DNA from 3 places in the Lentibacillus sp. Marseille-P4043 genome. Region 3 is predicted to be linked to each of the others. Evidence: predicted binding sites of a transcription regulator. Region 3 holds the regulator's gene; each other region holds the start of a gene.

Region 1 (10,662 bases), 2.4 Mb from region 3:
TTTTTGTTTTCAAACGTTTCACCTCATCTTGATTTTAAATAGGGGAAATTTGGTTTTGGCGTTACGTGCTAAACAGGCGCTTACGCTTTTGTTCATTGTGTTGCAATTTTTTCTAAAAGTCAATTTCCAGGGGAGGAATTTAGAATGAAACATTGGCAAACGAAAGAAGCGTTAACGGAATTGTTATGTTCACTCGTGCATCATCAAAGTGTTACCGAAAGCAATGCGGAAATTGCGCTTGCTGAATATCTCTACCATATTTTAGCACAAAAGGAATATTTTCAAAGCCATCCTGATTTCTTAAAACTGCATCCGTTAGACGATGGCAGAAGACTTTTAACTGCATTCGTAAAAAAGGGCAATACAAAAGAAACAGTTATTTTGCTAAGCCATTTTGATGTTGTCGGTGTGGAGGATTATGGATCATTAGAAAATCTTGCTTTTCATCCAAAGGAATTAACGAAAGAAATGGAACGGATCAAGGATGAGTTACCAGAACAGGTCAGGCAGGATATTATAACTGGTGACTGGTTGTTTGGACGGGGTTCGATGGATATGAAAGCAGGTCTCTCTCTTCACTTATCCATGATTGAAAAAGCGATAGATGATGAATTTGACGGAAACATTCTTTTGTTGACGGTACCAGATGAAGAAGTGAATTCACATGGAATGTTAACAGCGTTGCCCGTATTGAACCAATTAAAAAAAGAAGAAAACATAACCTATAATGCCTGTTTAAATGGTGAGCCAATGTTTAGCAAATATCCCGGTGACGATCATTACTATGTATATACAGGGTCGATCGGAAAAGTGCTTCCTGGTTTTTATTGCTATGGAAAGGAATCACATGTTGGAGAACCGTTTGCGGGTGTAAATCCTAATTTAATGATCAGTTTTTTATCGCAGCAATTGGAACTAAATGAAGCGTTTATTGAAAAAATTGGTGATGAAGTGACACCGCCGCCAACAAGTTTAATGCAGCGGGATTTGAAAGAAGCCTATTCGGTCCAGACACCAAATGCTGCAATTGCGATGTACAATGTTCTGTATTTAAAACAATCCTTTCACGAACTAAATGAAAAATTGATTGCTGGTGCAACACAAGCAGCGCAGGAAATCGAAAATCACGTAAAACAGAAAGCAGGATATTTTGCTGATGTTGCCACGGATTTTACATTGCCAGATTTTCGGGTACGTGTCATGATGTATGAAGAATTATATCATGAAGCAGTAAAACGATATGGAAAAGAAGAGATTACGCGGCGGCAAAATTTATTAGTTTCCAAACGGGAACATGGCGACCGTGATTTTTCCACATTGCTCGTACAAGATTTGGCTGCACTTTGTAAAGATTTGGGGCCAATGATTATTTTATTTTACAGTCCACCATTTTATCCCGCTGTTTCATCGTTTGATGACCCGTATATTCAAGATGTGATGGATAACGTGACGAAACAAACAAAAGAGGAATATCAGATTGAATTGACTGTGGCAGAATTTTTTACCGGACTGTCCGATTTAAGCTATGTTGGACCACCATCATCACAAAGCAAATTAAGTCAATTAACAACGAATATGCCACTGCAAAATAATGGGTTTGTTTTTCCCGAAGATGTCATGGAACAGCTGACAATGCCAGTATTGAATATTGGCCCACTAGGGAGGGACCCGCATCAGTGGACAGAGCGATTGGAACTGACATACAGCTTCGAGTATTTGCCAGAAATTTTGACTGATGCGATTAAACAACTTCTGAAAAAGAAATAAACAATGTGACAAAAAGAAGAAAAAAGGGTAAACTATAGATAAATGAATGACCATTCACTTTTAGAGGAGCTTATATAAATGAAAGTATTACACGACACGATTACGAAAATTACATTACCAACACCATATCCTGTAGGGGATGTTCATGTTTACCTTTTGAAAGGGGATACACTGTCACTTGTTGATGCCGGTGTGAAAACGAAAGAGGCGTGGGAAGCTCTAACCGTACAATTAAAACAAATCGGCTACACGCCAAATGATATCGAACAGCACATCTTAACCCACCATCATCCAGATCATATTGGATTAGTAGGTGAATTCCCGAGGGCACAAGCAATTGTTGGCCATAAATACAATGATCCCTGGTTAACAAGGGATGAAGCATTTTTAAATCAGTACCAGCAGTTTTTTAGCGATGCGTTTAAGCTTGCTGGTGTGCCTAATCGATATTTACAACTCTTGGAAAAACTGCAAACACCATTAGAACTTACCGGTCATGGAAAGCTAACGGCCTTCCTTGATGAAGGGGACATTTTGCCAGGTCATGCGGATTGGCGGGTTATTGAGACGAAGGGGCATGCGCAAAGTCATTTGTCATTTTTCCGTGAGGCTGATGGGGCGTTTCTTGGAGGAGATCATCTGCTCAAGCATATTTCACCAAACCCAATTTTGGAACCGCCACATGCAGATGAGACAGAGCGAGCTAAACCATTGCCACAATATCGAAAAAATCTCGAAAAATGTTTGCAGCTTGGGATCACCACCGTTTACCCGGGGCATGGTGATATATTTTCAAATGTGGACGAATTGATTCCAATGCGTTTGGCGAAGCAGGAGCAGCGAGCGAATAAGGTGCTTCACATGTTACAGGAAAAAGAGCAGACACCTTTTGAAGTTTGCCAACAACTCTTTCCGAGAAAATATGAAAGTGAACTTGATTTAACCATGTCAGAAACGATCGGTCAGCTTGATTTTCTGGAAGAGGAAGGAAAAATTGAGAAAACAAAGCGTGATGGTGTTCTTTTCGTTAAAGCAAAGTAGGTGATGTATGTGAGGCTGCATTTACAAAATAAAACGATTATTGTAACAGGAGCATCAAGTGGGATCGGTGAACGTCTATCGTGGCATATAGCGAAAAATGGCGGGACACCGATCATGATTGCCCGTTCACTTGATAAACTGGAAAATCAGCGGGAGAAATTGAAACGCTCATTTGATGCCACGTCATTTGCTTATCAGGCAGATATAACCGATCATGAAGAGTTTGAAGATGTGATCAAGCAAATTTTAACGGACCATAAACAAATACATGGCCTGATTAATAATGCAGGTGTAGGTGTTTTTGACTATGTAAACGAAATGAAACTTGATGATATGGAGCGCATGTTTCAATTGAATGTATTCGCTTTGATTCGTGGTACAAAACTGCTGTTGCCACACTTTTCAGCGAATCGGCGGAAATGTCATATTGTCAACATCGCCTCCCAAGCCGGTAAAATTGCCACACCGAAATCCGCTGTTTACGCGGCTACAAAACATGCAGTCATTGGCTTTACCAATGCTCTTCGGCTGGAAGTTGCCAGTAAAGGAATTTACGTGATGGCGGTTAATTTAGGACCAGTACGCACGAATTTCTTTACAACCGCGGATCCAGACGGTAGCTATCAGAAAAGCGTTGCCCGGTATATGCTTGATCCAGATAAAGTGGCAACGAAAATTGTAAAGAACTTATTTAGTAAGAAGCGGGAAATTAATTTGCCACATTGGATGGATGCTGGAAGTAAGCTTTATCAGCTGTTTCCAGGTGGAGTGGAGACGTTGTTGAAGAAGCAATTTAATCGGAAATAGAAGGGGGGAGCTTTTCCCCCATCGCAATTAGTTGGACGATTCAGGAGTTAATGTAAAGCTTTCCGTTTTTCCATTCCACATAATCACTGCTTCGATTTCCTCATCCTCTTGCGTTACGGCACATCCGAAACAGCTGCCACCTTTACTGGTAACTGCGGATGTGTCCTTGTTTACTATCCTCCCATGTACGGAGAGGCTGCCTAATTCATAATCAATTGTTTCAGGGGCAGGTTTTTCTCCTATATAGCGAATAGCATATTCAATACTTTCACTGTCAGTTTCGTGTATATGAGCAGTGTACCGAACAGACCAATTGTCACTCCCACCGGTAAATGTAAGCGTCTTTTGGGAGCAGCTAACTAAAATAAAAGCGATAATTACAAATAGAAACAGACTTTTTTTCACATTATTCCCCCTCCGAGAAATTAGGTGAAAATGCCAATTCATGGTGATACAACTTGAGCTCCTAACTGTTGCACGACTTGCAAATCACTCATCTCGCACCATTGCTCCTTCACTTTTCCATCTTCTATTCGGAATATAATGATACCTGTTTCCTTCACTTGCTGATCTTCAGATTGGATATCAAGTAAACCGCCTTTATATGTGCTGTAGCCAGTATAACGAGCAACGATTTTATCGCCTTCTTCAATCGTATCTTGGACTACCCAGCTACGATCGACAAAAGAAGTGCAGTACCACGATAGCCAATTTTTAAAATTATCCCTCCCAACAAAACCTTCATCATGCCCTTGTGAGTAAGTGATCATGTCTGCTGCTGCGACCTGATCAACAGCCTGTAGATCGCCTTTTGTAAACACCTCTTCAAACCATATTTTTACAATTGCTTCCTTCTCGTTCGTAGGCAAAAAAACCCTCCTTTATTCTTGGACAAAGCCTAATTCATTACCATCTGGATCGCTGATTGTTTCTAGCTATCATATGTGGTGGGGAATAGGCTTTCTGCTACTTACACTTTATGATGTATTGCATCCTGACATGCTTCTGTATCGTCTACTAAACTATTTCGAGAATATTGATGTAAAACCCTGCTTCTGTCGGTTGGAAAAGTTGAGAAGTCGCCGGACAAAAGTGGAAAGTCGCCGGAAGAAAGTGGAAAGTCGCCGGAAGAAAGCGGAAAGTCGCCGGAAGAAAGCGGAAAGTCGCCGAACGAAAGCGGAAAGTCGCCGGAAGAAAGCGGAAAGTCGCCGGACGAGAGCGAGAAGTCGCCGAACGAAAGCGGAAAGTCGCCGGACGAAAGTGGGAAGTCGCCGGAAGAAAGCGGAAAGTCGCCGGACGAAAGCGAGAAGTCGCCGAACGAGCACAAAATCCGCAATCTCCCAAAAAAGATTGCGGATGCTTTAATTTTTTTTCACTAGTTTCCAGGCTGCTGCTGGGTCTGTTGTCGGGTGGTTACATACGAAATTTTCACATACGTAAAAAGTTGTCTCTCCATCCAGTTTCGTAAAATTAGACGCAAAGGGGGAAATGGCGGTCAATTGTTCAGGTGTTTCACATTGAAGCAGTGAAACATTTGGTAAAAATTCTTGCTGTAATTGTGTTGTGAAATCACGATCATTACCGATCATGATAACCTCTTTTGTTGGCAGTTCTGTCAATAGTAGGCTCTGCATAAATGATGTTGTTGTAGCTGGATTTTGCCGTACATCCATGTAGAATGTATGATACATGTCATCAACTTTATCAAAATAGGCGGTTTCTCCGGTTAAATGGCCTAATTGGATAAGGGCAAGTGCCGCAACACTATTTCCAGATGGCAGCCTATGATCAAAGATTTCTTTATCCTGAATAAATAATTTTTCACTGTCATATCCAGAAGCGAAGAATCCAGCTTGGTCGCGATCCCAAAACAAACCAATCATCCTGTCGGCTAGCTCCCTGGCCTTGTTTAGGTAGGGCAATGCTAATGTTGTGTGATACAATTCGATGTATGCCTCTAAAAGATACGCATAGTCGTGCAGATAGCCATTACATTTTAAGGTGTCGTTGTCATAGTAACAAGCCATTACCCGTTCGTTTTGCACCAAGTTCGTTTCGATGAATGCCATGGTATCCTCGGCTGTTTTAAGATAATTTGGTTCCTCGAATACATTGCCTGCTTTTGCTAGTGCGGTGATCATCATTGCATTGCTAGCCGTTAAAATTTTCTTATCGACTGTTGGGTGCTCTCGCTCTGCTTCACGAGCTGCTAATAATGGAACACGCGCTGCCTCTAACTGCTGATATAGTTCTTCTAATGTAAGCTGATGTTCCTCCGCTATCGCTCCCAGATCGGAATCAACCAAGTTGGGTATATTTTTGCCCTTGAAATTACCTTCGGGTGTCATGCCATATGCCTTCGTATAGAGTTCTTCAAGTTCCTCATCAAGGATCTGCTGTACATCATCCAACTCCCATACATAATAACCACCTTCCACACCACCTGATTCACTATCAATTGCAGAATGGAAAGCGCCATTTGATCGATGCAGCTCACGCATAACAAACGAAATAATTTGTTCGCTTACTTCTTTGTAAAACGGTTTTTTCGTCATTTGATAGCATTCCGTAAAAGCGATCAGCAACAGCGCATTGTCAGACAGCTTTTTTTCAAAGTGGGGGACAAGCCACTTCTCATCGATAGCATAATGGGAAAAACCAAAACCAATATGATCGTAAATTCCTCCGTTCGCCATTGCTTTTAATGTATGTTCCGCTGTTTTTAAGGCATCTTTTTTACCAGTTAGACGGTAGAAACGCAACAAAAATAAAATATTTTGCGGGGCAGGGAATTTGGGTGCTGCACCAAATCCGCCGTATGTTGTATCCTGTCTCTCGTGAAGCAGCTGGTAAGCTTTAATCGTGTATTTGCTCGATAATTTCTTCGGGCTCTTGGTAGATAGGCTATTTTTTAACTCCTCACTGACACTTTTGGTAACTGCTGTGATATGCTCCGGGTCATCGTGAAATTCATGATGCATGCTCATAAGTACGTCCATAATTCCGGGTATAAACGATTTACCTTCCCTTGGGAAATATGTCCCCGCATAATATGGGATTTGCTTAGGTGTCATGAAAATAGACAGTGGAAAACCGCTTTGACCGGTCATCATGCGGCATACTTTTGCGTACAATGAAGCAATGTCTGGTCGTTCTTCCTGATCAACTAAAATAGAAACATAATGCTCATTTAGGTAATCCGCAACTTGTTGATCTCTAAATGATTCGCGTTCAATCACATGACATAAATGATTTGTACTGTAACCGACGGATAGAAAAATAGGTTTATTTTCTTGTTCTGCTTTTGCAAATGCTTCGTTTCCCCATGGATACCAATTTACCGGATTATCAGCATGCTGTTTTAGAAAGTTCGAGTTTTCCTGGAATAGTTGATGTTCTTTAGGCATGGTCGAGTTCTCTCCTTACACATTGGATTTATGTTGATATGTATGTTGTTTTGTCACCGGATTTCTTTCTTCACAGGAAACCCTGTATAGGTAAAACATGTTATAAACGCAAGGAATGTAATAATTATCGCAAAAACAAGGCCGATAGCTCCCATAAATGTATCTTCTCCTGGATAAGAAGGCTTCATTGTCAATAGGAAATAAACGAAAACGAACGTTAATACCATATAGAAACTGCTTCCGATTAGCCCCATTTTGACGCGGTTTTTCTTCGTACCTTGCCATGCTTTGTTAAAAAGAATCCATAAAAAGATACAACTGATTACTGCAAAAAACATGATCACAAAATGGACAAATGGAATTAAGAAATACGTCAATGCGAACAGGATTAGCCCTGCAGCGAAAAATATAGCAGCGTTCAGCACAAACAGAAATATTCCCGCTGACCAATGATTGTGAAACCATGTTACACGTTCAAATTTTCGAACAAATTTATGATCGTTGCTGATTAGACCAATTATTGGTTCTTTGAAAAAGATGGCAATTAAGACGCCGATAAGTCCGATTAAAAAGACAAGGGACACCATATCATCTCCTTTGGTACAAGTTACCTTTACTTTAACATAAAATTCCTTTTATAGCTGTTTTGAAAAGGGGCAAAAAAACTATTGACTTCCTTATTGTTTAAATGGAAACTGAATATAGTGAAAAAGAAGGGAGTGAGCAATAGATGGAACTAATTCTCACTTACCAATGGGAAATATTTATTACAATTGAAGTGTCGTCCATTGTAGCACTTTTACTTTTTGGGTTTGTACGTTATTTCCTGAATAAGAAAAAAGTAAGCACCTTATTCATCCTCGCTTTTCTAGCATTAATAGCATTGGAGGCACTGTTGGCATTATTGATTTATCAAGAAACAGGGAAGATTTCTACCTTCCAGATTGTCATTGCTATATTCGTCATCTATGCGTGCACATTTGGAATTTTTGACTTTATGAAACTTGATCGCTGGATGCGGATGAAAATTGGTGGTTGGCGTGGTGTGGAACTTTTAAAAGAAAAAGACTATCAAATCATGGAAAGAAATAAGGATCCGAAGTATGTGGCGAGAAAATATCGTCGAACTTCCATCGCGCATTTCGTTGTATTTGCTTTGGTACAATCCATATTCTGGATGTATGGGACAGATAGTCTGGAAGATGCGATCGGATATTTACGTGATCTTTCATGGATTGATGCGGGTACTGCCGCAGAATCTCCATATCCGAATGAAACGATTTATTCGATCGGGATGCTTTGGGGGATTGTTTTCATTGTTGATTTTATCTGGTCATGGTCGTATACTATTTTTCCATCAAAACCGAAAGCATAGTCCCTGGCGTGGGGAGATGCTGGTGAACCTGGGGCATATAAATAGGAGATCTTCCCCCAAGTTCACCTCGTTTTCGTCCTCTTTTCATTGTTTTTCACAATAGATTATATTATGATTTATAATGTTGGTTTTAAGCAAGTTTTATTTGTGAAGAAAATCACTAAGTTATTTAAAAATTTATACTGGTAAGAAAAGGTGAAGAATGGTGAAAATAGGAATTGACAAAATAGGATTTTATACACCGCATTTATATGTTGACATGAACAAGCTAGCTGTCAGCAGAAATGTAGAACCAGAAAAGTTTACAATCGGGATTGGTCAATCGAAAATGGCGATACCTCCAATCTCACAGGATCCGGTTACATTAGCAGCAAATGCGGCATTGGAAATTTTGGATAATGAAGATAAAGAAAAGATAGATTTTGTTATTTTCGGCACGGAATCAGGGATCGATAACTCGAAATCTGCAGGGGTTTACGTCCATCGTTTATTAGGGTTGAACCCCCATGCTCGTGCGGTTGAAGTGAAACAAGCCTGCTATGGTGCAACAGCAGGTATTCAAATGGCAAAAGGACATATTGCGTTAAATCCCGACAGCAAGGTGTTGGTATTAGGATCCGACATTGCCAGATACGGTTTGAATACGTCAGGTGAGGCAACACAAGGAGCGGGGGCCGTTGCACTACTGATCAGCGCAGAACCCCGTATCATGGAACTAGAAGAAAACAATGTATACCTGACAGATGATATTATGGATTTCTGGCGTCCGATCTACTCAGATAAAGCGTTTGTTGATGGCAAGTTTTCCAATGAACAATACATTCTATTTTTTGAAAAAGTTTGGGAACAGTACAAAGCAAAGACAGACCTTTCATTGAAGGACTTTGAAGCAATCTGTTTTCACCTTCCATATACAAAAATGGGACTAAAGGCGTTACGGGCTGTTTTGGATGAAGCAGAGGAAGAAGATAAGGAACGATTATTAGCCAATTTTGAAATCAGCAGGAAGTATAATCGAAATGTCGGAAATATTTATACCGGCTCATTATATTTAAGCTTGCTTTCTTTGCTAGAACAAAAAGATGATTTACAGTCTGGTGCAAAAATTGGACTCTTTAGCTATGGTTCCGGCGCAGTAGGGGAGTTTTTCACTGGTATCTTGCAGCCAAATTACCGGGAACATTTACACATTGCAGAGCATACACAGTTATTTGCAGCAAGAAAAGAAGTAACCGTTGCAGAATACGAGGAAATTTTTCAAGAAACATTACCGATTGATGGGTCAACATTAGAATTAGATGTTACGAATGATCCAGCAACAATTTGTTTAGCCGGAATGAAGGACAATATGCGGCAGTATGTGAATAAAGAAGATTAAGTGACTTGTGGATTGGATAAGAGTAAGAACCTGTAGATGATGCAGGGTCTTGCTCTTTTTTTGATGTTATCTTATGCTGCAGGGGATTGGTACCTGGATAAAATATTTGTATAATTACCTGCGTATTGGAACTAACGGTTAATTCCATACGTATACTAGAGTTGGGAGGGAGTTGAGGATTTGAAAAAGCTTTTCCTTACTATGACGATCGTTTTGTTTCTTGTTGGTTGTTCGAATGTTCATGATGACAAAGAAAATGTAAATGATGATCTTTCCTTTGAGGAGAGCCTTCAAGAGGTTATGATCCAGAATGATTTTAACTACGATGCGATTATTGATTATGATGTTAAAGGCAATTTTATTTATATAATGGCAAAAAGTAATGGCGGTTATGGACAGTTGGCTATGGCTATTTTAAAGAAAGATGAGCAGGAATTACAATGGATTATGGGAGAAGAAGTTTCACCTCCTGTCACTTCTTTAGCAGATAAAGGGTCTCCAGTTGTTACGGTCATCAAACCAAGAGATTATAATGTAAAACAAGTAAAAGTATTTGGCGAACCAGTCAAATCAATCACTTATTATGATGATGTGATGGAGAATTATTCAGAGAAAATACAGTATTGGATAGCTTACACTGACGAACCTCCTGGGGGCAAGGAAGATATAGAATACATGAAAGAATAGCTAGCTACTGATTAACCACGTTCATGATAATGTAATAAGGCAGGCAAATCGTTTGAAGTCAAATTTCAAATTAAAAACGAAAGGAGAATTATGGTGAATGTATGGATTTTCTTTGTAATTCCACTTGGCGGATTACTCCTAATCGGAATTATTGCCGACCTAATAGCGAAATTAAGAGGAAAAAAAATAAACCTAGAAAG
Region 2 (10,662 bases), 3.2 Mb from region 3:
TTTGTACTGGGGAAAGCCGGTACAGGTAAAAGTGGCAGGATACTTGATGAAATCAAACAAAAGCTGATAGATGATCCACAAGGGTCACCAATTTTTTATGTTGTTCCCGATCAAATGACTTTTCAGCAGGAATATGCTTTGTTTCGTGATGAGAAGGTTCAAGGGAGTACGCGTGCCCATGTTGTGAGTTTTTCACGGCTTGCTTGGCGTGTTTTACAAGAAACTGGTGGAGGGACAAAACAGTTCATTAGTTCAGTCGGTGTTCAAATGATGCTTCGGAAAATCATTGAAGAAAAGACATCGGACTGGCGTGTCTTTCAAAAGGCGATGGAAAAGCAAGGGTTTCTCGATCAATTAGAAAAAATGATTACCGAGTTCAAACGATACAGCATTACCCCTGAAATATTAAGAATGGAAATGGAACAAATCAATCAATTTAGCCACAAACAACCAGGTGAAGTGGCGTTAACGAATAAACTAGAAGATTTAACATACCTCTATGAAAAATTAGTGATGTATCTGCAAGACAAATATATTGATAGTGAAGACCAACTACAATTATTGGCAGAAAAAGTGAAAGAAGCACCATCACTGAATGATGCAGAGATCTATTTTGATGGATTTCATCGCTTTACACCAAAAGAACTGTATGTTGTTGAAGCTTTGATGAAAAAGGCTAACCATGTAACGGTTTCCTTAACAGTTGACAATTCGGAAGATACGGCTGTTTCGGAATTGGATTTATTTTATCAGACAAAAGAGACACATCAATTATTACAAACGATTGCCCAAGAAAATCAAATTCCGCTTGAAGAATCGATTGTACTGGATCCAGCGAAGGGACGTTTTAAAGCAAGACCTCACTTCGCACATTTAGAAGCAAATTTCGATGTTCGTCCAGCCCCTGAATTTCAAGGTGATGTACCAATCCAAATTGCTGAGGCAGTCCATCCAAGGGCAGAAGTGGAGGGAGCTGCACAGGAAATTATTCGGTTGGTACGAGAAGAAAATTATCGTTTCCAAGATATAGCTGTTTTTATCAGACAGACGGACAGTTATCATGATCTGATTGAGACTATTTTTCGTGATTATGATATCCCAGTCTTTATTGATGAAAAACGCACCATGCTTAACCATTCACTAATTGAACTCATTCGATCAGCATTGGATATCGTGGAAGGGAATTGGCGTTATGATGCAATTTTTCGGGTGTTAAAAACTGGATTTATTCCATCATCTGACAAAACGTATCCATTAACAAATGATGCAATCGATGAATTGGAAAATTATGTTTTAGAATATGGGATCCGTTCAAGAAGCAAGTGGACAAGCGATAAGGATTGGGAATTTAGACGATTCCGCGGTTTTGATCAAGCTGCCCAAACAGATGCGGAAAAAGAAATCGAGCAACGAATAAATGCGTACCGTAAACAGGTTGTTCATGCGGTAGGGCCGTTTGATGAGCAAATTCGCCAAGTGAAGACGGTAAGGGAGATGTGTCAGGTTCTCTTTGAATGGTTGGAGAGACTTCAGGTACCACGGCGTTTGGAAAACCTTCGAGACCGTTTTGATGATACTGGACAAATTGAAAAAGGACGTGAGCAAGACCAGGTTTGGAACGCTGTTATCCAGCTATTTGATGAAATGGTGGAAATTGCTGGAGATGAGGCGATGTCATTAACAACGTTTCGTTCCACATTGGATGCAGGTTTTGATTCGCTGAAATTTGCTCATGTGCCGCCAAGTATTGATCATGTTATTGTCGGGACGATTGATCGATCGCGGATTAGCGGCATGAAATGTGCATTTTTACTCGGCGTTAATGATGGTGTTTGGCCGATGAAACCGTCGTCTGATGGAATGATCAATGAACGGGAACGTGAATTGCTGGCGGAGCACGGGTTGCAATTAGCGGATAGCAGTAAACGCCAGTTGCTTGATGACTGGTTTTACATGTACCTTGCTTTTACAGCGGTAAGTGATCAAATGTGGATAAGCTATCCATTAAGTGATGAAGAAGGAAAAGCTAAAATGCCGTCCCAGCTTATCAAACGTATAGAGGATTTATTCCCTGTCTGTTGTGAGCACTTGTTATTACAGGATCCAGATGAGTTAATCGAAGCAGATCGTTTTATTACCACACCGGTTAAAACTAGATCCGCATTAACAGCTCAACTTGCCCGTCAGCGAAAAGGCTACCCGGTGCAACCGATTTGGTGGCATGTGTTAAATTGGTATATTACTAATAACAAAAAACACAGGACAACTTATACCATTTTACAGAGTTTGTACTACCAAAATAGGCCGATTAATCTATCAGAGGAAACAACCGAAAAATTGTATCCTAAACAGGTAAAAGCAAGTGTTTCCAGGCTTGAAATGTATCATCGCTGTTCCTACCAGCATTTTGCTAAGTATAGTCTTGGGCTTGAAGAGCGAAAAACGTATAAATTGGATGCACCGGATATTGGCCAGCTTTTCCATGAAGCATTGAAAAAGATTACCGAATGGATCCAAGCAGAAGGCAAGGATTTTGCTAAGTTGAGTAAGACGGATACCGATAACTATGCACACAAGGCCGTTACTAATTTGGCGCCGATTTTACAGCACCAAATATTGCATAGCTCCAACCGCTATAAATACATCCAGCAAAAATTACAGGAAGTTATTGCAAGAGCTGCTTATGTATTAAGTGAGCAAGCAAGACAAAGTAGTTTTTCACCAGTTGGACTGGAGCTTGGCTTTGGTGAGAATCAAACACTCTCACCGATAACATTATCATTGCCAAACGGTTTTGAATTGATGTTGCGCGGGCGAATTGACCGAATTGATAAGGCGGTAGATCAGGAAAGTTTATTTTTACGAATTATTGATTATAAATCGAGTGCCAAGGGACTGAACCTTGTTGAAGTCTATTATGGGCTTGCACTACAAATGCTTGCCTATTTAGATGTGGTGTTATCCCAGTCAGAGCAATGGCTTGGTGCGAAGGCAACACCAGCAGGGGTACTATATTTTCACGTGCACAACCCAATGATTTCTGCAAAACAAAAGATGTCGGATCAAGATATTAATTATGAAATTTTTAAGAAATATAAAATGCAAGGATTACTTCTTTCCAATGAAGATGTCGTTAAACTAATGGATACATCACTTGATTCTGGGACAAGTCAAATCGTTCCTGCAGGAGTGAAGAAAAACGGTGGATTTTACAACAGTTCAAAGGTTGCGGATCAGGATACGTTCCAGGTTCTTCAAGGTCACATCCACCAGTTGATGGTAAACGCAGGGATTGATATGACTGCAGGCGGGGTGCATTTAAACCCTTATCAACATAAGCAAAATGTTGCATGTACATTTTGCCCGTTCCATTCCGTTTGTCAATTTGACCCAATTTTGGAGGAAAATAATTACCGGAAATTAACGGATTTAAAAGACGATGAAATAATTGAAAAGCTGCGTAAAGAGGAGGGGAAATAAATGGTTGACTGGACAAAGGAACAAGCAGAGGCAATTTACACCGATGGAAGTGATGTACTTGTTGCAGCAGCGGCAGGATCGGGAAAAACAGCTGTGCTTGTGGAACGGATTATTCAAAAGTTAATTAAACAGGACAATCCAGTTGATATCGATACATTACTCGTCGTTACCTTTACTAATGCAGCAGCACAAGAAATGCGCAATCGGGTAGGGCTTGCGTTGGAACAAGCGCTTGCTGAAAATCCAACATCTAATCATTTGAAAAAGCAATTATCCTTATTGCAACGTGCTTCGATTTCGACGTTACATTCCTTCTGCTTAGATGTCGTGAAACAATATGCATACTTGCTTGATATTGACCCAGGCTTTCGAATTGCCAATGATATGGAAGCAGATTTATTGAAGCAGGAAGTAATCGCTGACTTATTTGAAGAATGGTATGGCAAAGAAGGGGAAGAACAAGGACATTTCTTCGCTGTTGTCGATCGTTTTTCCAGTGATCGCAGTGATGTGGACGTGGAAAATCTGGTGCTTGATTTGTATACTTTTGCTGTGCAGAATCCATGGCCGGAAGTATGGCTTGATAGATTAGCTGATGTATATAATGTTCCCGAAAACTGGACAGAGGACGAATTACCATGGCTTGGGATCATCAAACGGGAAGTAAAGAGTCAATTGGCGGCAATGGAAGAAGAGATGGAGCTTGCTTTGAACCTTACACGTGAAAGTGACGGCCCATATCATTATGCAGATGCGATAGATGCGGACAAGGAAAATTTGCAAAACTTCATCGCACACCTTGATTCATGGAATGATCTTCAAGCATTCATGCAAGAGAGCTCATTTGTAAAATTATCGTCCAAAAAGGTAGATTGCAATGAAGAGAAAAAGGCAAAAGTCAAAGCATTGCGGGATAGCTATAAAAAACGCTGGAACGATATGAAGCAAAGCTGGTTTACAAGAGATTTGGCAAGTCACATTGAGGACATGCAAGAACTTGCACCAGTTATTAAGCAGTTAACCGAATTAGTCAAACAATTTAAAACACGGTTCACGAAACAAAAGCGCGAAAAGGCGATTGTCGACTTTTCCGACTTGGAACATTATTGCTTGCAGCTATTGATTGATGAGGCCTCAAGTGTTGATCAGCCAATCCCGTCCAGTGTTGCAAATCATTTGAAAAGTAACTTCACTGAATTATTAGTGGATGAATATCAGGATACGAACCTTGTGCAAGAGACCATTTTGACATTGATTAGTGATCAGGAGGGTCCTGGTAATATGTTCATGGTTGGTGATGTGAAACAAAGTATTTACCGTTTTCGCCATGCTGAGCCATCACTATTTATTGAAAAATATAAACGCTTTGCTACTGAAGAGGATCAAGCAAAACGAATTGACCTGGCAAGTAATTTTCGCAGCAGGGAACAAGTTTTAAGTGGTGCCAACTATATTTTTAGGCAAATTCTTGATGAGGATGTAGGGGAGATCGACTATGACAAAGATGCTGAGCTAATCTATGCAAATAACATGTATGAAACGCAAGATTTTCCTGATGCTGATCCGGAATTATTGATTATCGATCGTGAAGCACCGGAAGAAGAGACGTTGGGACAGGCTGATGAAGATGAAAATTATCAAGACTTGGAGAAAGCACAGTTAGAAGCGCGCGCATATGCCGAGAAAATCAAAGGCTGGATTGGTCAAAAAGATAGCCAGCCCCTACAAGTTGTTGATAAAGCAACACAAAGCCAACGCGATCTGCAATATCGTGACATTGTCATTTTACTAAGGTCGATGACGTGGGCGCCAACAATTACGGATGAGTTGAAAAAACAAGGAATTCCTGTTTATGCGGAATTATCTACAGGTTACTTTGAGGCAATTGAAGTAAAAATCATGCTAAGCCTACTGAAAATAATTGATAACCCAAGACAAGATATTCCGCTTGCATCTGTTCTGCGTTCCCCAATTGTTGGACTGAATGAAGAGGAATTAGCGTTGATCCGATTAGCAGACAAACGCCATACGTATTATGATGCACTGAAAAAGTTTTACAAGCGCGAAATGGGCGAAACAGCGGAAAAGGTTACGAACTTCCTTGAACAATTGGGGAGTTTTCGGGTTGCTTCCAGGCAAGGGGCCTTATCAGAATTAATCTGGCAAATTTATCGAGAAACTGGTTTTTATGATTTTGTTGGCGGTATGCCTGGTGGAAGGCAACGCCAAGCAAATTTAAGAGCATTATATGATCGAGCGCGCGGTTATGAAACAACCTCGTTTCGTGGGCTATTTCGCTTTTTACGGTTTATCGAACGAATGGAAGAGCGTGGAGAGGATCTTGGTGCAGCGCGAGCACTTAGTGAACAAGAAGACGTTGTTCGCATTATGACGATTCATAAAAGTAAAGGTCTTGAGTTTCCGATCGTTATTTTAGGTGCGATGGATAAACAGTTTAACTTGCAGGATTTAAAACAACGTTATTTGCTGCATAAAGACCTTGGATTTGCCAGTAAATATATTGATCCGATTAAGCGTATCACTTACCCAACGTTACTGTTCCATGCATTTCAAAAAGAAAAACTACGGGAACTTTTGGCGGAAGAAATGCGAGTTTTGTATGTTGCTTTAACAAGGGCCAAGGAAAAATTGGTGATGGTTGCAAATGTTGCATCATTTGAAAAGAAACAAGCGAAGTGGCAAAAGATTGTTGATCATGCTGGATGGATTTTACCAGCACATTTCAGAATGGAATCAAAAACCTATTTAGATTGGGTTGGTCCTGCGTTAATCCGTCATCAAAAAAATGACGTTTTACGAACGGAAGAGTTAAGTGACGCGATATTGGATGAAATTAAAGTTGACCCTTCTTCATGGAACGTTTCGGTTGTCCATGGCAGTGAATATGCTAATTTGGATGAAGTAACAACGGAAGCAGATGTGAAGTTAAGAGAAACGATCGTCAACTGGCAGCCATTAACATTAACGGATGACGATTTGGCAGAAACAGTTGATAATCGACTTTCTTATCAATATCCGTTCCAGCAAGCTCAAACGGCAAGGGCAAAGCAAACAGTGACTGAACTAAAACGACAGCGTGAATTAAAGGATGAATATAGCAGTGAACAGCTTGTCCAGACCTTTCAAGCGCCGATTGTGAAGCGACCGAAGTTTATGCAACAGGAGAAAACCATTTCAGCTGCTGAACGAGGAACAGCTATGCATACCGTTATGCAGCATCTTCCACTTACAAAGGCTTTAAGTGATGTTGAGCTAGAGGAATTTGTTGAGGTACTTGTCGAGAAAGAAATACTCACGAACGATGAGGCAGCGGTTATTGATTATCATGCAGTTGCACAGTTTTTCGCAACGGAAATTGGTCAGTATGTGCTTTCGGTATCCAATCATCATCGGGAAGTACCCTTTAGCCTCTCATTACCAGCTAGTACAGTATATGCATCATGGGCAAGTGAGACTGACGAGCAAGTGTTAGTACAAGGTGTTATTGACTGCATTATTCCAAAAGATGATGGCTGGATCATCATAGACTACAAGACAGATGCAATTGATGGCGATGTTACGGAACAAGTGAAAGAGAAACTTATGAAGCGGTATGCGACACAAATGAATCTGTACCGGCAAGCAATTGAAACCATTTGGCACCAGCCGGTAAAAGAAACGTATCTTTATTTCTTTGATAAGCAACTCGTTTTGGAGGTCCCACCTATTTCATAAAAAAGTTTTAACAGACCTGCCCCATTCATTGGAGCAGGTCTGTTTAGTTTTGGGAATATATATAAATGAGTCCTATCCCTTCAAACCATTAAGAAATCATACATGCGTTTACGGTTGATTAGGATTTGATATCGTTGGACTCCCTCCTGAATCTTGATCATTTGCATCGTTATCTAGCCAGCCGTTTTTAGTTGGGGCAAATACGGAAGAAGGATCACCAATTCCGATTGCATTCCCCTGACTTTTATTGTAAACCGTATTACCTGAAAAGGAAGTATCGCCAAAATTAACGGAGGAGTTCCCCGCTTGCGAGTCAATTTTAATCGGGCCAACCATAAAATGATCGTTCATTGTTTATCCTCCTAGCTGCACTCCCTATAGTGGCTTCCTCTTGGCCAGAATTGACTTTGTTCTCGGATTGTGATGATGAATCGTTTCCCTTACTTTCTTCATTCGTTTGTTTGTTTTCCATGATGGAGGCTGATGAGGAAGAATCTCCTATTGCACAATTGGTTCCTTGAGATTGATCTTCATATTTAGGATTTAGCTGTGTCATTTCCCCAATTGTAATTGATGCATTTCCGGTCATATTGGTAATTTTAATACTTCCGATCCGAATTAATGGATTGTTCATCATATTCTTTCCTTTAATTAAGATATACTTTAGCGTATGAGAAAGATCGATAGAAAGTGAACCAATGTGATTAAGTTGATCTTTTTGTCACCCTAAAGCAATAACTTATTCAACAATAATCACAAGGATTGGATTTCTAATTGTGACGGATTTGTTGCTATTTATAATCAGTATCCATAACGAGCAAACCCTATTAATCCAAGGGGTTATGCTCGTTTTTTTTGAAGGCTCTATTCGTAATGTTTGTTAAGTTTAATTGCGTAGTTGATATAGAATGCGACGTAATGAAATTTCTATTTTGTGACTTTTATTCCGGTTCTAATGATGATTGAGTGCTTAGATTTCGCTCCGGCAGAATACTTCGCTTTCCGCGGGCACGGCTTCAGCCTCCTCGCGGGAAACCGCCGCTGCGGGGTCTTCAGACACGTGCTTTTCCCGCAGGAGTCTACGTATTCTGCCTGCGCTGATAGGAAATTTCTGAATATAGAGTGGTTTGGTTATTGCCCATAAAATCAACGTTTAGAATAGTTCTTATCAGTTGAATAGAAAATTATTCTAAGCTGCGGGAAAATGCGAGACTCCTATGGGAAAAGGAACAGTCTGAAGACCCCGCAGGAAGTGGTTTTCTTCCGAGGAGGCTGAAGCGTTCCCCATGGAAAGCGAGTATTTTCCCGCAGCGCTGGATTAGCACTCATTTTAGATAGGACGAGAGAAAGTCACACTAAAGTTACGTCGTATTATATATCTGTTGTGTCAAAAACAACAATCTATTTGAAACAGCCTTTATGAAAAATCGTTTGTTCTGGTTAAATTGTTGAAAGCGATTGTAAGAAAAATCACAGTTGCTTGTGATTCATTTCACTTCTCCACATTATCTCCCAGATTATGATGTAAGTGTAATAGATAGTACGAAGCGAAGGAGGGGTGGAAATGGAAACGACCAAAACGAATCTTTCTGAAAAACAAACTGAAGACGAGAAATCATTACGAGGCACATTAATCTCAGTAGGCATTGTCGGAGCTGTTATCGTCATCATGTGGGTGGCAGTATTTTGGATATATATGGCTAGAGTATAGGAGGGAATGACATGCATCGATTTGAAGAAATCTGGCTTGCTTTAAGTGCCGGTATTTTAATATTATTTATGGTCGTCGTTGGGTATCAAACATTTGCACTTGAAATGGGGCCGCCGAGTGATAAAGATACAATTGATCCACAAAAGGTAGACCAAACTGCTCCATTTGACGAGCCAGGGATTAAGCAGATTGGCAAAAATGAATATGAAGTAGTCATGACGTTACAAGCATTCGGTTTTACCCCTGGAAATATTGAAGTCCCAGCTGGAGCAAAAATTAACTTTACCATGACTTCTAAGGATGTAACACATGGATTTCAAGTTGCTGGAACAAATATAAATGCAATGGTTATGCCAGGACATATTCAGAAAATAGCACATACATTTGATGAACCTGGCAGCTATTTAGTGCTATGTAATGAATATTGTGGAACAGGACATCAGTTAATGTCTACAACAATTACGGTGAAGTAAAGGAGGGAAACATAAATGGAACGAGCAGTAAAAACAACTATTCGCAAAGAAGCCCGAAAAGCTTTAGGTGTTAACCTTCAAGATGCCAAACTATCAAAGGCATATTTAACTGTATCATTTATCACGTTGCTCATTGGCGGTATTTTAGGATTATTGCAGGGGTTACAACGTGCAGGTTTGTTGGAATTGCCAGTATGGTTAAATTACTATCAAGTGTTAACAGCACACGGAATTTTATTAATCCTTATTTTTACAACTACTTTTACCATTGGTTATCTATACGCAGGACTTTCACACACACTCGGCGGACTCCTACCTAAGGTTCGGAAACTGGCCTGGATCGGATTTGGCTTGATGATGGTTGGAGTTGCATTAGTAATTATTACAATTTTAATGAATGAAGCATCTGTACTATATACATTTTATCCGCCATTAGCAGCTTCTCCCGTGTTTTATATCGGATTAGTGTTTGTTGTACTCGGGATTTGGTCTTGTTGTTTTGGTGCTTTCATCAATTATTTTCATTGGAGAAAACATCATCGCGGGGAAGTAACACCATTGTTAGCATTTTTTGCGATGGGGGTGTTTGTACTTTGGTTCTTCGGCAGTATCGGTGTCACAATTGAAGTGCTAACACTTATTCCTTGGTCTTTAGGGTGGAAAGAAACGATTAACGTTATGGTAAGTCGTACACTATTTTGGAGCTTCGGCCATACACTCGTAAACATTTGGTATATTGTAGCAACGTCTGCCTGGTATGTCGTTGTACCGAAAGTCATTGGCGGCCGTGTATTTAATGATAAATTAGCACGGGTTGTTGTAATTCTATTAGTCATTTTAAATATTCCTGGTGGATTCCATCATCAAATCATTGACCCAGGGATCTCGGAATCTATTAAATTTTTACATGTATTTATGAGTATTTCGATTGCGTTTCCTTCGCTCATGACTGCATTTGCGATGTTTGCGCTCTTTGAACGGACAGGAAGAAGATTAGGTGGAAAAGGGTTGCTTGGCTGGTTTAAGAAACTTCCATGGGGAGACGTACGTTTCTTAGCACCGATGATCGCAATGATCGCCTTTATTCCTGCAGGTGCTGGGGGAATTGTAAATACAAGTAATCAGATGAACCAGGTTATTCATAACACTATGTGGGTAGTTGGCCACTTTCATTTAACTGTTGGCACATCCGTTGTTTTAACTTTCTTTGGGATTTGTTATTGGTTAATCCCGTATTTATCAAAACGAGAATTAACATCAAAA
Region 3 (10,662 bases):
CTGTCCGGCAAGGAATGGTATGAACCTTTGCTAGGACAGTCTTTTGGTTAAAACGAAAAATCAGATCCTTCTACTATTGTTTCGGCTGGTAAATGTAACGTTTCTTTTATGTGCGTTTGTTTATTTTTAATAAAAGAGGAAACCAAATGGTAGCCAGCGTTGTAACCCAGCCATTTCGGAACAAAGCCTCCCCCATATAGCAGTTCATTATGACGAGGATCCGCTTTCGACAACTTCATATTTGGCTTTAGCCACTTCCTCCAATAATTCAAGGCCGAATCAATGGGTCGTATGGTAGCCCATTTTGCCAAATGTTCTGTTCCCAAACGTTCCTGTACAGCCATTTCAGCCAAACCTTCCAAGACAATAGAATCCAAGAGTTTCATATTCTTTTCCTTTTTATCGAGATAATGCAGCCTGCAAACATGATTATATTCATGCGTAATAAGCGCCTGCAGTTCTTGCTGTGACATGGTTCCAGACACAAACAAGAACACTTTATCATGATGGGACACCCCAGACAACCCATTAAAATCCCGTTTTAACTGCCGATTATTGGAATCAGAAGGAAAAATAAATATCGGTATGTCGGGTCCTTCCCATTCCTTTTTTAATCGCATTAGCTCTACTCTTGCAATTTTCCATGGATTAACATTAGTTAAGGAATTGATAATACTTTCATCCTGCACATTTGGCAAAAAAAGGCCATGTTGTAGTAAATGATCATGGATTACCGATGATGAACTTCCTGGAAAGTAAGAAACGAGTTTTTCACTTATGCATTGTTTCTGATGCTCAATATTATTGACCCATGAACTTCCCTTAATTCGCAAATATTCCTTTAGCCATTCCCTCGTATCTTTAACTGCCATGTACAGTGTCTCAACTCTTTTCTCAAAATATAAATTGATCATTATACTGTATGATAGCAGGTCAAAACTGGTGAAAATATTGTACAATTGTTTGTAACTTATTTCACGGCTAATCTAATGGATAGTGCTTTAAAAAATAAACCAATGCTTGCAGTTCCACAGCTAAATCAATATGATGCACCCGAATATTATCTGGAACAGTTATTCGTGCCGGTGTGAAGTTAAGGATCCCCGAAATCCCTTGCTTGACAAGTCGTTCGGTAATTCCTTCAGCTTCATTGGCAGGAACTGTTAAAATCGCAACTTGAACACCATTAATTTTTTCCTCTAAATCGTTGATATGGTATACAGGAACTCCACCAACTTCTGTTCCTACTTTTGTCTCATTCGTATCAAATGCCATTACAATTTTTGTATTATTACTTCGCATAAAGTTATAATGTAAAAATGCTGTACCAAGATTCCCTACGCCGATTAAAGCCACTTCTGTTACTTCATCTTGGTCGAGCGTCTTGCGGAAAAAGCCCAGTAAATATTCTACATTGTAGCCATATCCTTTTTTTCCTAACGCACCAAAATAGCTAAAATCGCGGCGAATTGTTGCTGAATCAACTTTAACAGCTTCACTCAGCTCTTTTGATGACACCCTCTTCTTGCCTTGATGATGTAAATTATTTAAAAACCGATAATATAATGGCAGCCGCTTTGCAGTAGCTTGCGGAATTTTATGCTGTTCCATTATTATCCCCCCTAGCTTTCTCGATAGTAATCACCGGATTTGCCACCTTTTTTCTCTAGTAAAAAAGTTTCTCCAATGACCATTCCTTTATCAAGTGCCTTACACATATCGTAAACTGTCAGGGCTGTTGCTGAAGCTGCAGTTAATGCCTCCATTTCAACCCCTGTACTTCCCTTCGTTTTTACAAAAGCTTCTATTTGTAATACAAACATATCCGCTGTAATCTGCCAATCAAACGATATGTCAATGCCTTTTAATTGTAATGGATGACACATTGGAATCCAATCTGATGTCTTTTTAGCAGCCATAATCCCTGCTACTTGGGCAACGGCTAACACATCGCCTTTTTTTATCTCATTATCATTAATTTTATGATAGATTTCTTCTGTGACTTGAATACTTGACCTTGCAAAGGCGGTTCGTTCCGATTCTTGCTTTTCACTTATATCAACCATCCGCGCTCTGCCTTGTTCATTAAAATGTGTGAAATTTGCCATATACTCATCTCCATTTCACTTCGTACTTATACATCTTAGTTTATCAGAAAAAATTCGATAAGTCGTGATTAAATTCACAAATAAATTGCTTGCATTAAAAGCCTTGAAGCTAGACGTGGCTTCTCCTATACTTGACGTCATTATAATCTAAATTATTATACTTCCTTACTCGTTCACAATACGATACACTTAAAAGGATGAGGTGAACGAAATGATTATCATGCAATTAAACGGAATATCAAAATCCTTTGGTGCAGAAAAAATATTATCTACTATAAAACTCGAAATAAAACAAAAAGATCGAATTGCTATTGTTGGAAGAAACGGTGCTGGTAAGTCGACACTACTTAAAATTATGGCGGGTGAATTAAGCTATGATGAAGGTGAAATACATAAGCCGAAGGACCTGTCCATCGGCTACTTATCCCAGCATACTGGGCTCGAATCAGACAAAACCATTTGGAATGAAATGCTTGACGTGTTCCAACATTTAATTGATCAGGAAAAGGAACTAAGACTGTTAGAACGCGAAATGGAACAAGCATCTTCTTTATCAACAGCAAACTACGAGCAACTTTTACATGATTACGATAAGAAACAACAGGCATTTGAAGCTGGTGGAGGCTATCGCTATGAAGCAGATATTAAGGCAGTCTTGACCGGACTCCATTTTCAGGATTATGACTATGAAACACCAATCCATGAACTAAGTGGCGGACAAAAAACACGCTTAGCCTTAGGAAAATTACTATTAAAGAAACCTGAACTATTAATTTTAGATGAACCGACAAATCATCTGGACATTGATACACTAGCATGGCTTGAAAATTATTTGGCTAATTATCCGGGAGCAGTTACAATCGTGTCCCACGACAGGTACTTTTTGGATAAAACCGTCACGATTGTATACGAAATATCCTATCATCGAACGAAAAAATATCATGGGACATACAGCAAATTTCTCGAGCAGAAAGCATTAAATTTTGAGCAGGATATGAAAGAGTTTGAAAAACAGCAAACAGAGATTAAAAAGATGGAAGAATTTATTCAAAAAAATATCGTTCGTGCATCCACAACCAAACGAGCCCAGAGCAGACGGAAGCAGCTTGAAAGAATGGATAAATTGGAAAAACCAGCTGGTGAGGAATCGTCTGCATCCTTTTCCTTCCAAATCACCCGGCGAAGTGGAAATGACGTATTAAAAATCGATGACCTATCATTTCGATATGAAGACAGCGGAGAGGACTTGTTTTCCAATGTAAAAATTCATGTAAATCGCGGGGATCGGATTGCACTTGTTGGTCCAAATGGTGTTGGTAAAACTACTTTACTCAAGACGATTTTAGGGAGACTGAAACCGAGCCGTGGGACAATCCAACTTGGAACAAACGTTCAAATTGGCTATTACGATCAAGAACAGATGACTCTAACACCATCAAAAACCATTTTACAAGAATTATGGGACGAACATCCTACGGTAAATGAAAAAGATATTCGCACCGTTTTAGGTAATTTTTTATTTTCAGGTGACGATGTTTTAAAACTTGTCCATTCCCTTAGTGGTGGGGAAAAGGCACGATTATCATTGGCCAAATTAATGATGCAAAAAGCCAATTTATTAGTACTGGATGAACCGACAAACCACTTGGACATCGACAGCAAGGAAGTATTGGAAGCGGCACTAATCGATTTTCCAGGGACTATCATATTTGTATCCCACGACAGATATTTTATCAATAAAATTACAGACCAGGTTGTGGAAATGCAGCAAGATGGCGCTACTGTTTATTTAGGCGATTATGATTATTATATGGAGAAAAAAGAAGAGGAAGCTGAACGTGCAAGACTGCGACAAACCGCAGAAGTAATGAACAAAAAAGATCAAAGTAATTTAAGCTTTAAAGAAGAAAAAAAGCTTCGCAGTGAACAACGAAAAAAAGAACGTAAAATAACGGAACTAGAAGATACAATAGAACAACGTGAAAATGAACTTGCTGAACTCGAGCAAAAAATGACCGAACCAGAAATTTACCAAGATCATGAAAAAGCATTGGAACTGACAAAGCAAACGGGGGAAATTAAGCAAGAAATCGAACAACTTATGGAAGAATGGACCGCATTACAAGAGGATGAATAACAAAAACCGGGATAACCCGGTTTTTTTGTATTAATTTTTTATTGATCAAACGTTTGATTACAAATATAATACTGTCTTATTAAGTAATCCACAATGTTATACACATAAAAAGCACTATTATAATTAAAATCATTACGGTTATTCACATTATCCACAACTAAAACGATAGTTGTCCACAGTTTTTATCCACATAATCAATATAAAAGTATTAGGCTTTTTCTAGAAGATATACACATACTTGTTGATAACCTGTTATTAACTTAATACTAACGATGGGTTTGCATTCAAATCCAATCCTGACCGCTTACCTTGCTCATAGGAAATGGTCCCAGCAGCTGCAATCATTGCTGCATTATCAGTACAAAGGTTTAAAGGTGGAATCGACAATGGAATTCCTGTATTAGAAAAACACTGTTGGATAGCCCCACGTAAGCCTTTATTCGCAGCAACACCCCCAGCAACAATAACTTGTTTTACATCATATTGTTTAGCTGCTTTAAATGTCTTTTCCGTTAATACTTCAACAACACTTGCTTGAAAACTTGCAGCGATATCTTCCCTTTTCAGTTCTTCACCGCGTTGTTTCGCATTGTGGATTGTGTTAATAACGGAAGATTTTAATCCACTAAAACTAAAATCGTAACTACCGTCTTCTAGCCATGCACGCGGAAATGAAATGCTCTCACTGCCGATACTTGCTAACCGATCAATCTGCGGGCCACCAGGATAGGGTAGATCCAGCATACGAGCAACTTTATCATATGCCTCCCCAGCTGCGTCATCACGCGTTTCACCAATTACTTCAAAATGGCCATGTTCCTTCATTAAGACAAGCTCCGTATGCCCACCAGATACAACCAAAGCCAGTAATGGAAACTGGAACTCTTGTTCAAAACGGTTCGCATAAATGTGCCCGGCAATATGGTGAACTCCTATGAGAGGTTTTTGCTTGGCAAATGCCACTGCTTTTGCTGAATTAACCCCAATTAATAATGCCCCAACTAAGCCAGGACCTTCTGTTACTGCAATCGCATCAATTTCATCCCAAGTAATAGCTACTTGTTCAAACGCTTCTTCTAGAACGACTGTCATTTGTTCCACATGGTGTCGTGAGGCTATTTCAGGCACAACCCCACCAAAACGTTTATGACTTTCAATTTGTGATGCCACCACATTTGAGATTATTTCCGTCCCATTTTTAACAATAGCTACAGCTGTTTCATCACAACTCGTTTCAATTCCTACTATATAATTATCTTTATCCATATAAATTCACCCACATGACAATTGCATCCTCCTGGTTATCTGTATAATAATTTTTCCGAATACCTCCAGGAACAAGACCAAACTTCCGATACATTCGTTGAGCAACAATGTTGGATGTCCGTACTTCCAACGATAAACGACGACCGCCAAGACGTATAGCCTGTTCCATTGTGTAGTGGAATAGCTTTTCCCCTAGTTTATTCCCTCGATAATCAGGCGTAACTGCAATATTTGTTATTTGTGCATCATCGATCACTACCCAAAGACCAGCATAGCCAATAATCTTTTGATCCAATTCCAAGATAAAGTAATGGGCAAACTGATTTTCAACAATCTCCTGCTCAAATATATCTTTTTCCCATGGGTTTTCAAATGATGCCTGTTCTACCTCAAAAACTTGATCTATATCGTTATATTCCATTTTCCGAATCACTAGTTCAGCCATTATTTTGTTCCTTCTGTGCTTTAAGCCATTTAGCTTCTGCTTCAGCTAAACGTAAGTAATTAGGTATTAACGTATGTGTATTATCTGGCTGTTTCGTAAGCCCAGCCAATCCCAAATGAGATGGTTTGGCTAAATGATACGGACCTTGTGGGATAACAGCAAGATTGCCCATATATTCCATAATCACATCTTCGTATAAATGAATATCCGGACTTAGGAAAAGCACTTTCTTTCCATCCATTTGTAATTGCTCTAACCAGTCTGTCATGCTTATATTTTGCTCATTTTTTACAAGTGTCATTTTATCTTCATCCCATTGATATAAACCTGTATAAACATTCGAGCGTCTTGCATCAAAAAAAGGACAGACAAACATGTTTAAAAAACATCCCTGATACGCTAGTGTTTCTAAACTGGAGATACCGACGACTGGAATATCCAGAGCCCATGCTAATGATTTGGCTGTTGCAAGACCAATTCGTACACCTGTAAATGAGCCAGGGCCTTTCGCAACAACAATTTTATCCAGCATATCTGGTGTCATATTTGTTTCTTTCATCAGTTGGTCAATTGCAGGCATTAAACGAACTGAATGATTCTTTTTAATATTTGTGACCAATTCACCGATAATAAGCTCGTCCTTTAGTATGGCAACACCTAATACTTGGTTTGATGTATCGATAGCTAATATATTCATTCAAGTAACTCCCTGTTTTCATAAGTAATTTTCCTACCCAATTAATTGATCTACAACTAATTCGAAATGGGTACCCTTAGGAGTAAACGCCAATAAACGCGAATGCTCGTCAAGATATGTAATGTTTATATTTAAATGCTCGGGTGGTAAAAAATCCTCGATAAACTGAGCCCATTCCACAATCGAGATGCCCTCCCCATTAAAATACTCCGAAAAACCAATATCTTCATCAGAATCCTCTAATCGGTAAACATCCATATGATAAAGCGGAAGCTCCCCAACATATTCCTTAATGATTGTAAACGTTGGACTATTTACAGTCCGCGTAACACCGAGTCCCCTGGCAATCCCTTTTGTAAGGGTTGTTTTACCAGCACCCAGATCTCCTTCTAATGTAATCACATCCCCCGGCTTTAATAACACTGCAAGCTTCTCAGCTAATTGCATTGTTTCTTGTTCCGAATGTGTTTTGATTTGATTCTCCTGCATTGTTTCACCTACTTAAAATGTGTATATCCTTGTTTTTTCAATACAACACGCTGACCTTTTTCTTGTAAATAAACAAGATTGGTCTGCTTATTATCTACATAGCCAATTTCCGTAACCTTTGTGTTTGTTTGTTCAGCTAGTTGTTTAATTAATGGCCAATCACTTTTAGCAACTGTTCCGATCAGTTCAAAATCTTCCCCACCAAAAAGCTGCCAATTTCGTTGCTGATCAACACTAAACTGATGAAAAGCCGCACTTCTTGGTAATTTATCATAATCTAAAACAATTGAAACCTCGGATGCCTCCGCAATTTCCGCAGCCTCATTTGCAATCCCATCACTTACATCATTGAGTGCTATTCGTGATAGTTGTCTTAATTCATGGGAAAACGTAACACGTGGTGAAGGCAATCGATGTTTGTTCATATAATATTCCTTGTCTGTGTACTGCCCAGGCTGAGTTAAAATATGAAAACCAGCCCGAGAATCTCCTAATGTACCAGTAACAAAAACGATATCCTCTATCTCTGCGGAACTCCGGTAACGCGCCTTATTCTTATCTACATACCCAATAACTGTAATAGAAATTGCTAACTCGTTTCCAGAAACAGTATCTCCACCGATTAAATCCACTTTATAATTATTTGCCAGCATTCGCATCCCCTGGTAAATTTGTTGCAGTTCTTCATCTGACCAATGTGGTGGAATGACAATGGACACCAAATAAAATGCCGGCATGGACCCCATCGCAGCCATATCGCTAACGTTTGCGGCAAGCACCCTATGACCTATATGAAACGGCTCCATTGTTTTACGGGAAAAATGAACGTTTTCCACAAACGTATCCACTGTCGTTACAACATCCTGACTGGTTTGGCGAAAAACTGCTGCATCGTCCCCAATCCCCTTTAATAGGGAAGATTGTTTATATGAAGTTTGTTTAATTGAATTAATAAACGTAAACTCATCCATGAATATCACCCAGTTTCATTTTTCGACTATATTAATGATAGCAAAAAGACTATAAAAAGGAAAAAATAATACCACCCCAATAATTAACACTCTACCCCAAAGTGTTCACATTGAAGAGGATTAGTATGGTTAGTATTTATCAGGGGGACAAAATTATCAACTACATCATGTAGAATTGTTGATATATATCATTTTGCTAAGGGAAATATTGATATATTATAATTAAATTTGAGCTGGTGATAAGCTAAAATCTCTGATTCAAGAAGGGAATTTGCATATTGATGGAATGGGACCTTTTAGGTGGAAAATTAATGTAGAAACAAAATTTGTGGTTACTTGTGAGCTAAAATCGCCTAATTTTGGACATAAAAAAACACATGATTCTTATCAATGAAAACATGTGAACGTTTATTTAAATGGCGGTCTGGACGGGACTCGAACCCGCGACCTCCTGCGTGACAGGCAGGCATTCTAACCAGCTGAACTACCAGACCAATATTATGTACTTATTTTAAATTGGTTGCGGGGGCAGGATTTGAACCTACGACCTTTGGGTTATGAGCCCAACGAGCTACCAGACTGCTCCACCCCGCGATATGAGATAAATATTAAAAATTTTCCTGCCCTTTAACTAACTTTTTCCCAAACTGCTCGTCGTGTTGAAAGCTTTTCGCAGAAGTAGCACTCCTCGCAAGCCTACACATAGTGGCTTACTCAAAGAAGTTGACGGCTTGCTCCACCCCGCGATATGAGATAAATATTAACTTATGATTTTATTAAATATGCCTGGCGGCGTCCTACTCTTGCAGGGGCAATGCCCCAACTACCATCGGCGCTAGAGAGCTTAACTACTGTGTTCGGCATGGGAACAGGTGTGACCTCTCTGCTATTGCTACCAGACCTATAGAATAGGTCGTTCTGTGTTGTTCACTGAACGCGAACGGTCTTTACAGAACTTCCTTCTTAGTTTTACAGGTATAACATTTTTTATACCCTAAAAACTAAATAAGAGTTTTTCAAACAACGAATCAAAAATAAATATAGTTAAGTCCTCGATCGATTAGTATCCGTCAGCTCCACGTGTCACCACGCTTCCACCTCGGACCTATCAACCTCATCGTCTCTGAGGGATCTTACTCACTCGAAGTGATGGGAAGTCTCATCTTGAGGGGGGCTTCATGCTTAGATGCTTTCAGCACTTATCCTTGCCACACGTAGCTACCCAGCTATGCTCCTGGCGGAACAACTGGTACACCAGCGGTGTGTCCATCCCGGTCCTCTCGTACTAAGGACAGCTCCTCTCAGACTTCCAACGCCCACGACGGATAGGGACCGAACTGTCTCACGACGTTCTGAACCCAGCTCGCGTACCGCTTTAATGGGCGAACAGCCCAACCCTTGGGACCGACTACAGCCCCAGGATGCGATGAGCCGACATCGAGGTGCCAAACCTCCCCGTCGATGTGAACTCTTGGGGGAGATAAGCCTGTTATCCCCGGGGTAGCTTTTATCCGTTGAGCGATGGCCCTTCCATGCGGAACCACCGGATCACTAAGCCCGACTTTCGTCCCTGCTCGACTTGTAGGTCTCGCAGTCAAGCTCCCTTCTGCCTTTACACTCTGCGAATGATTTCCAACCATTCTGAGGGAACCTTTGGGCGCCTCCGTTACCTTTTAGGAGGCGACCGCCCCAGTCAAACTGCCCGCCTGACACTGTCTCCGAACCGGATCACGGTCCTGGGTTAGAATGTCCGTACAGCCAGGGTGGTATCCCACGGGTGCCTCCACCGAAGCTAGCGCTCCGGTTTCCAAGGCTCCCACCTATCCTGTACAAGCTGTACCAACATTCAATATCAGGCTACAGTAAAGCTCCACGGGGTCTTTCCGTCCTGTCGCGGGTAATGCGCATCTTCACGCATAGTATAATTTCACCGGGTCTCTCGTTGAGACAGTGCCCAAGTCGTTGCACCTTTCGTGCGGGTCGGAACTTACCCGACAAGGAATTTCGCTACCTTAGGACCGTTATAGTTACGGCCGCCGTTTACTGGGGCTTCGGTTCTACGCTTCGCGCCAATGGCGCTAACGCTTCCCCTTAACCTTCCAGCACCGGGCAGGTGTCAGCCCCTATACTTCGCCTTTCGGCTTCGCAGAGACCTGTGTTTTTGCTAAACAGTCGCTTGGGCCTATTCACTGCGGCTCCATGTAAATGAAGCACCCCTTCTCCCGAAGTTACGGGGTCATTTTGCCGAGTTCCTTAACGAGAGTTCTCCCGATCACCTTAGGATTCTCTCCTCGCCTACCTGTGTCGGTTTGCGGTACGGGCACCTGTGACCTTGCTAGAGGATTTTCTTGGCAGTGTGGAATCTGGAACTTCGGTACTCTAGTTCCCTCCCCATCACAGCTTGAAATTGTTGGACGGATTTGCCTATCCAACTTTCTAACTGCTTGGGCGCACACATCCATCGGTGCGCTTTCCATATCCTTCTGCGTCCCCCCATCGCTAATAGCGGTCATGAGGTGGTACAGGAATATCTACCTGTTGTCCATCGC

What was found. Region 3 encodes Rex, which represses fermentation and respiration genes when NADH is low (regulators of the CRP and FNR family bind a similar motif). Its sites were predicted from a motif close to TTGTGAAATATTTCACAA; they were not measured.
Region 1: the regulator Rex is predicted to act here: its motif matches at 8,543-8,560, upstream of C8270_RS13110 (hydroxymethylglutaryl-CoA synthase).
Region 2: the regulator Rex is predicted to act here: its motif matches at 8,696-8,713, upstream of C8270_RS17465 (cytochrome c oxidase subunit 2A).

What each region holds. Positions count from the first base shown of each region.
Region 1 is NZ_LT984884.1:2,663,283-2,673,944, forward strand. Features, by position in the region: gene C8270_RS13060 (glycerophosphodiester phosphodiesterase) at 1-13, opposite strand, end outside; gene C8270_RS13065 (M20/M25/M40 family metallo-hydrolase) at 145-1,767, shown strand; gene C8270_RS13070 (MBL fold metallo-hydrolase) at 1,846-2,808, shown strand; gene C8270_RS13075 (SDR family NAD(P)-dependent oxidoreductase) at 2,812-3,615, shown strand; gene C8270_RS13080 (hypothetical protein) at 3,643-4,020, opposite strand; gene C8270_RS13085 (ester cyclase) at 4,059-4,484, opposite strand; gene C8270_RS13090 (hypothetical protein) at 4,678-4,980, shown strand; gene C8270_RS13095 (thioredoxin domain-containing protein) at 4,977-7,022, opposite strand; gene C8270_RS13100 (hypothetical protein) at 7,076-7,606, opposite strand; gene C8270_RS13105 (hypothetical protein) at 7,753-8,397, shown strand; gene C8270_RS13110 (hydroxymethylglutaryl-CoA synthase) at 8,603-9,775, shown strand; gene C8270_RS13115 (hypothetical protein) at 9,956-10,462, shown strand; gene C8270_RS20295 (hypothetical protein) at 10,556-10,662, shown strand, end outside.
Region 2 is NZ_LT984884.1:3,505,566-3,516,227, reverse strand. Features, by position in the region: gene addB (helicase-exonuclease AddAB subunit AddB) at 1-3,480, shown strand, start outside; gene addA (helicase-exonuclease AddAB subunit AddA) at 3,481-7,215, shown strand; gene C8270_RS17475 (spore germination protein) at 7,324-7,566, opposite strand; gene C8270_RS17470 (spore germination protein) at 7,535-7,849, opposite strand; gene C8270_RS17465 (cytochrome c oxidase subunit 2A) at 8,780-8,926, shown strand; gene C8270_RS17460 (cytochrome c oxidase subunit II) at 8,938-9,399, shown strand; gene C8270_RS17455 (cbb3-type cytochrome c oxidase subunit I) at 9,415-10,662, shown strand, end outside.
Region 3 is NZ_LT984884.1:257,276-267,937, forward strand. Features, by position in the region: gene C8270_RS01230 (DUF2268 domain-containing protein) at 48-914, opposite strand; gene C8270_RS01235 (redox-sensing transcriptional repressor Rex) at 982-1,611, opposite strand; gene moaC (cyclic pyranopterin monophosphate synthase MoaC) at 1,623-2,108, opposite strand; gene C8270_RS01245 (ABC-F family ATP-binding cassette domain-containing protein) at 2,320-4,245, shown strand; gene tsaD (tRNA (adenosine(37)-N6)-threonylcarbamoyltransferase complex transferase subunit TsaD) at 4,501-5,511, opposite strand; gene rimI (ribosomal protein S18-alanine N-acetyltransferase) at 5,504-5,956, opposite strand; gene tsaB (tRNA (adenosine(37)-N6)-threonylcarbamoyltransferase complex dimerization subunit type 1 TsaB) at 5,949-6,653, opposite strand; gene tsaE (tRNA (adenosine(37)-N6)-threonylcarbamoyltransferase complex ATPase subunit type 1 TsaE) at 6,687-7,142, opposite strand; gene thiL (thiamine-phosphate kinase) at 7,151-8,113, opposite strand; tRNA gene C8270_RS01275 (tRNA-Asp) at 8,531-8,607, opposite strand; tRNA gene C8270_RS01280 (tRNA-Met) at 8,631-8,707, opposite strand; rRNA gene rrf (5S ribosomal RNA) at 8,898-9,013, opposite strand; rRNA gene C8270_RS01290 (23S ribosomal RNA) at 9,154-10,662, opposite strand, start outside.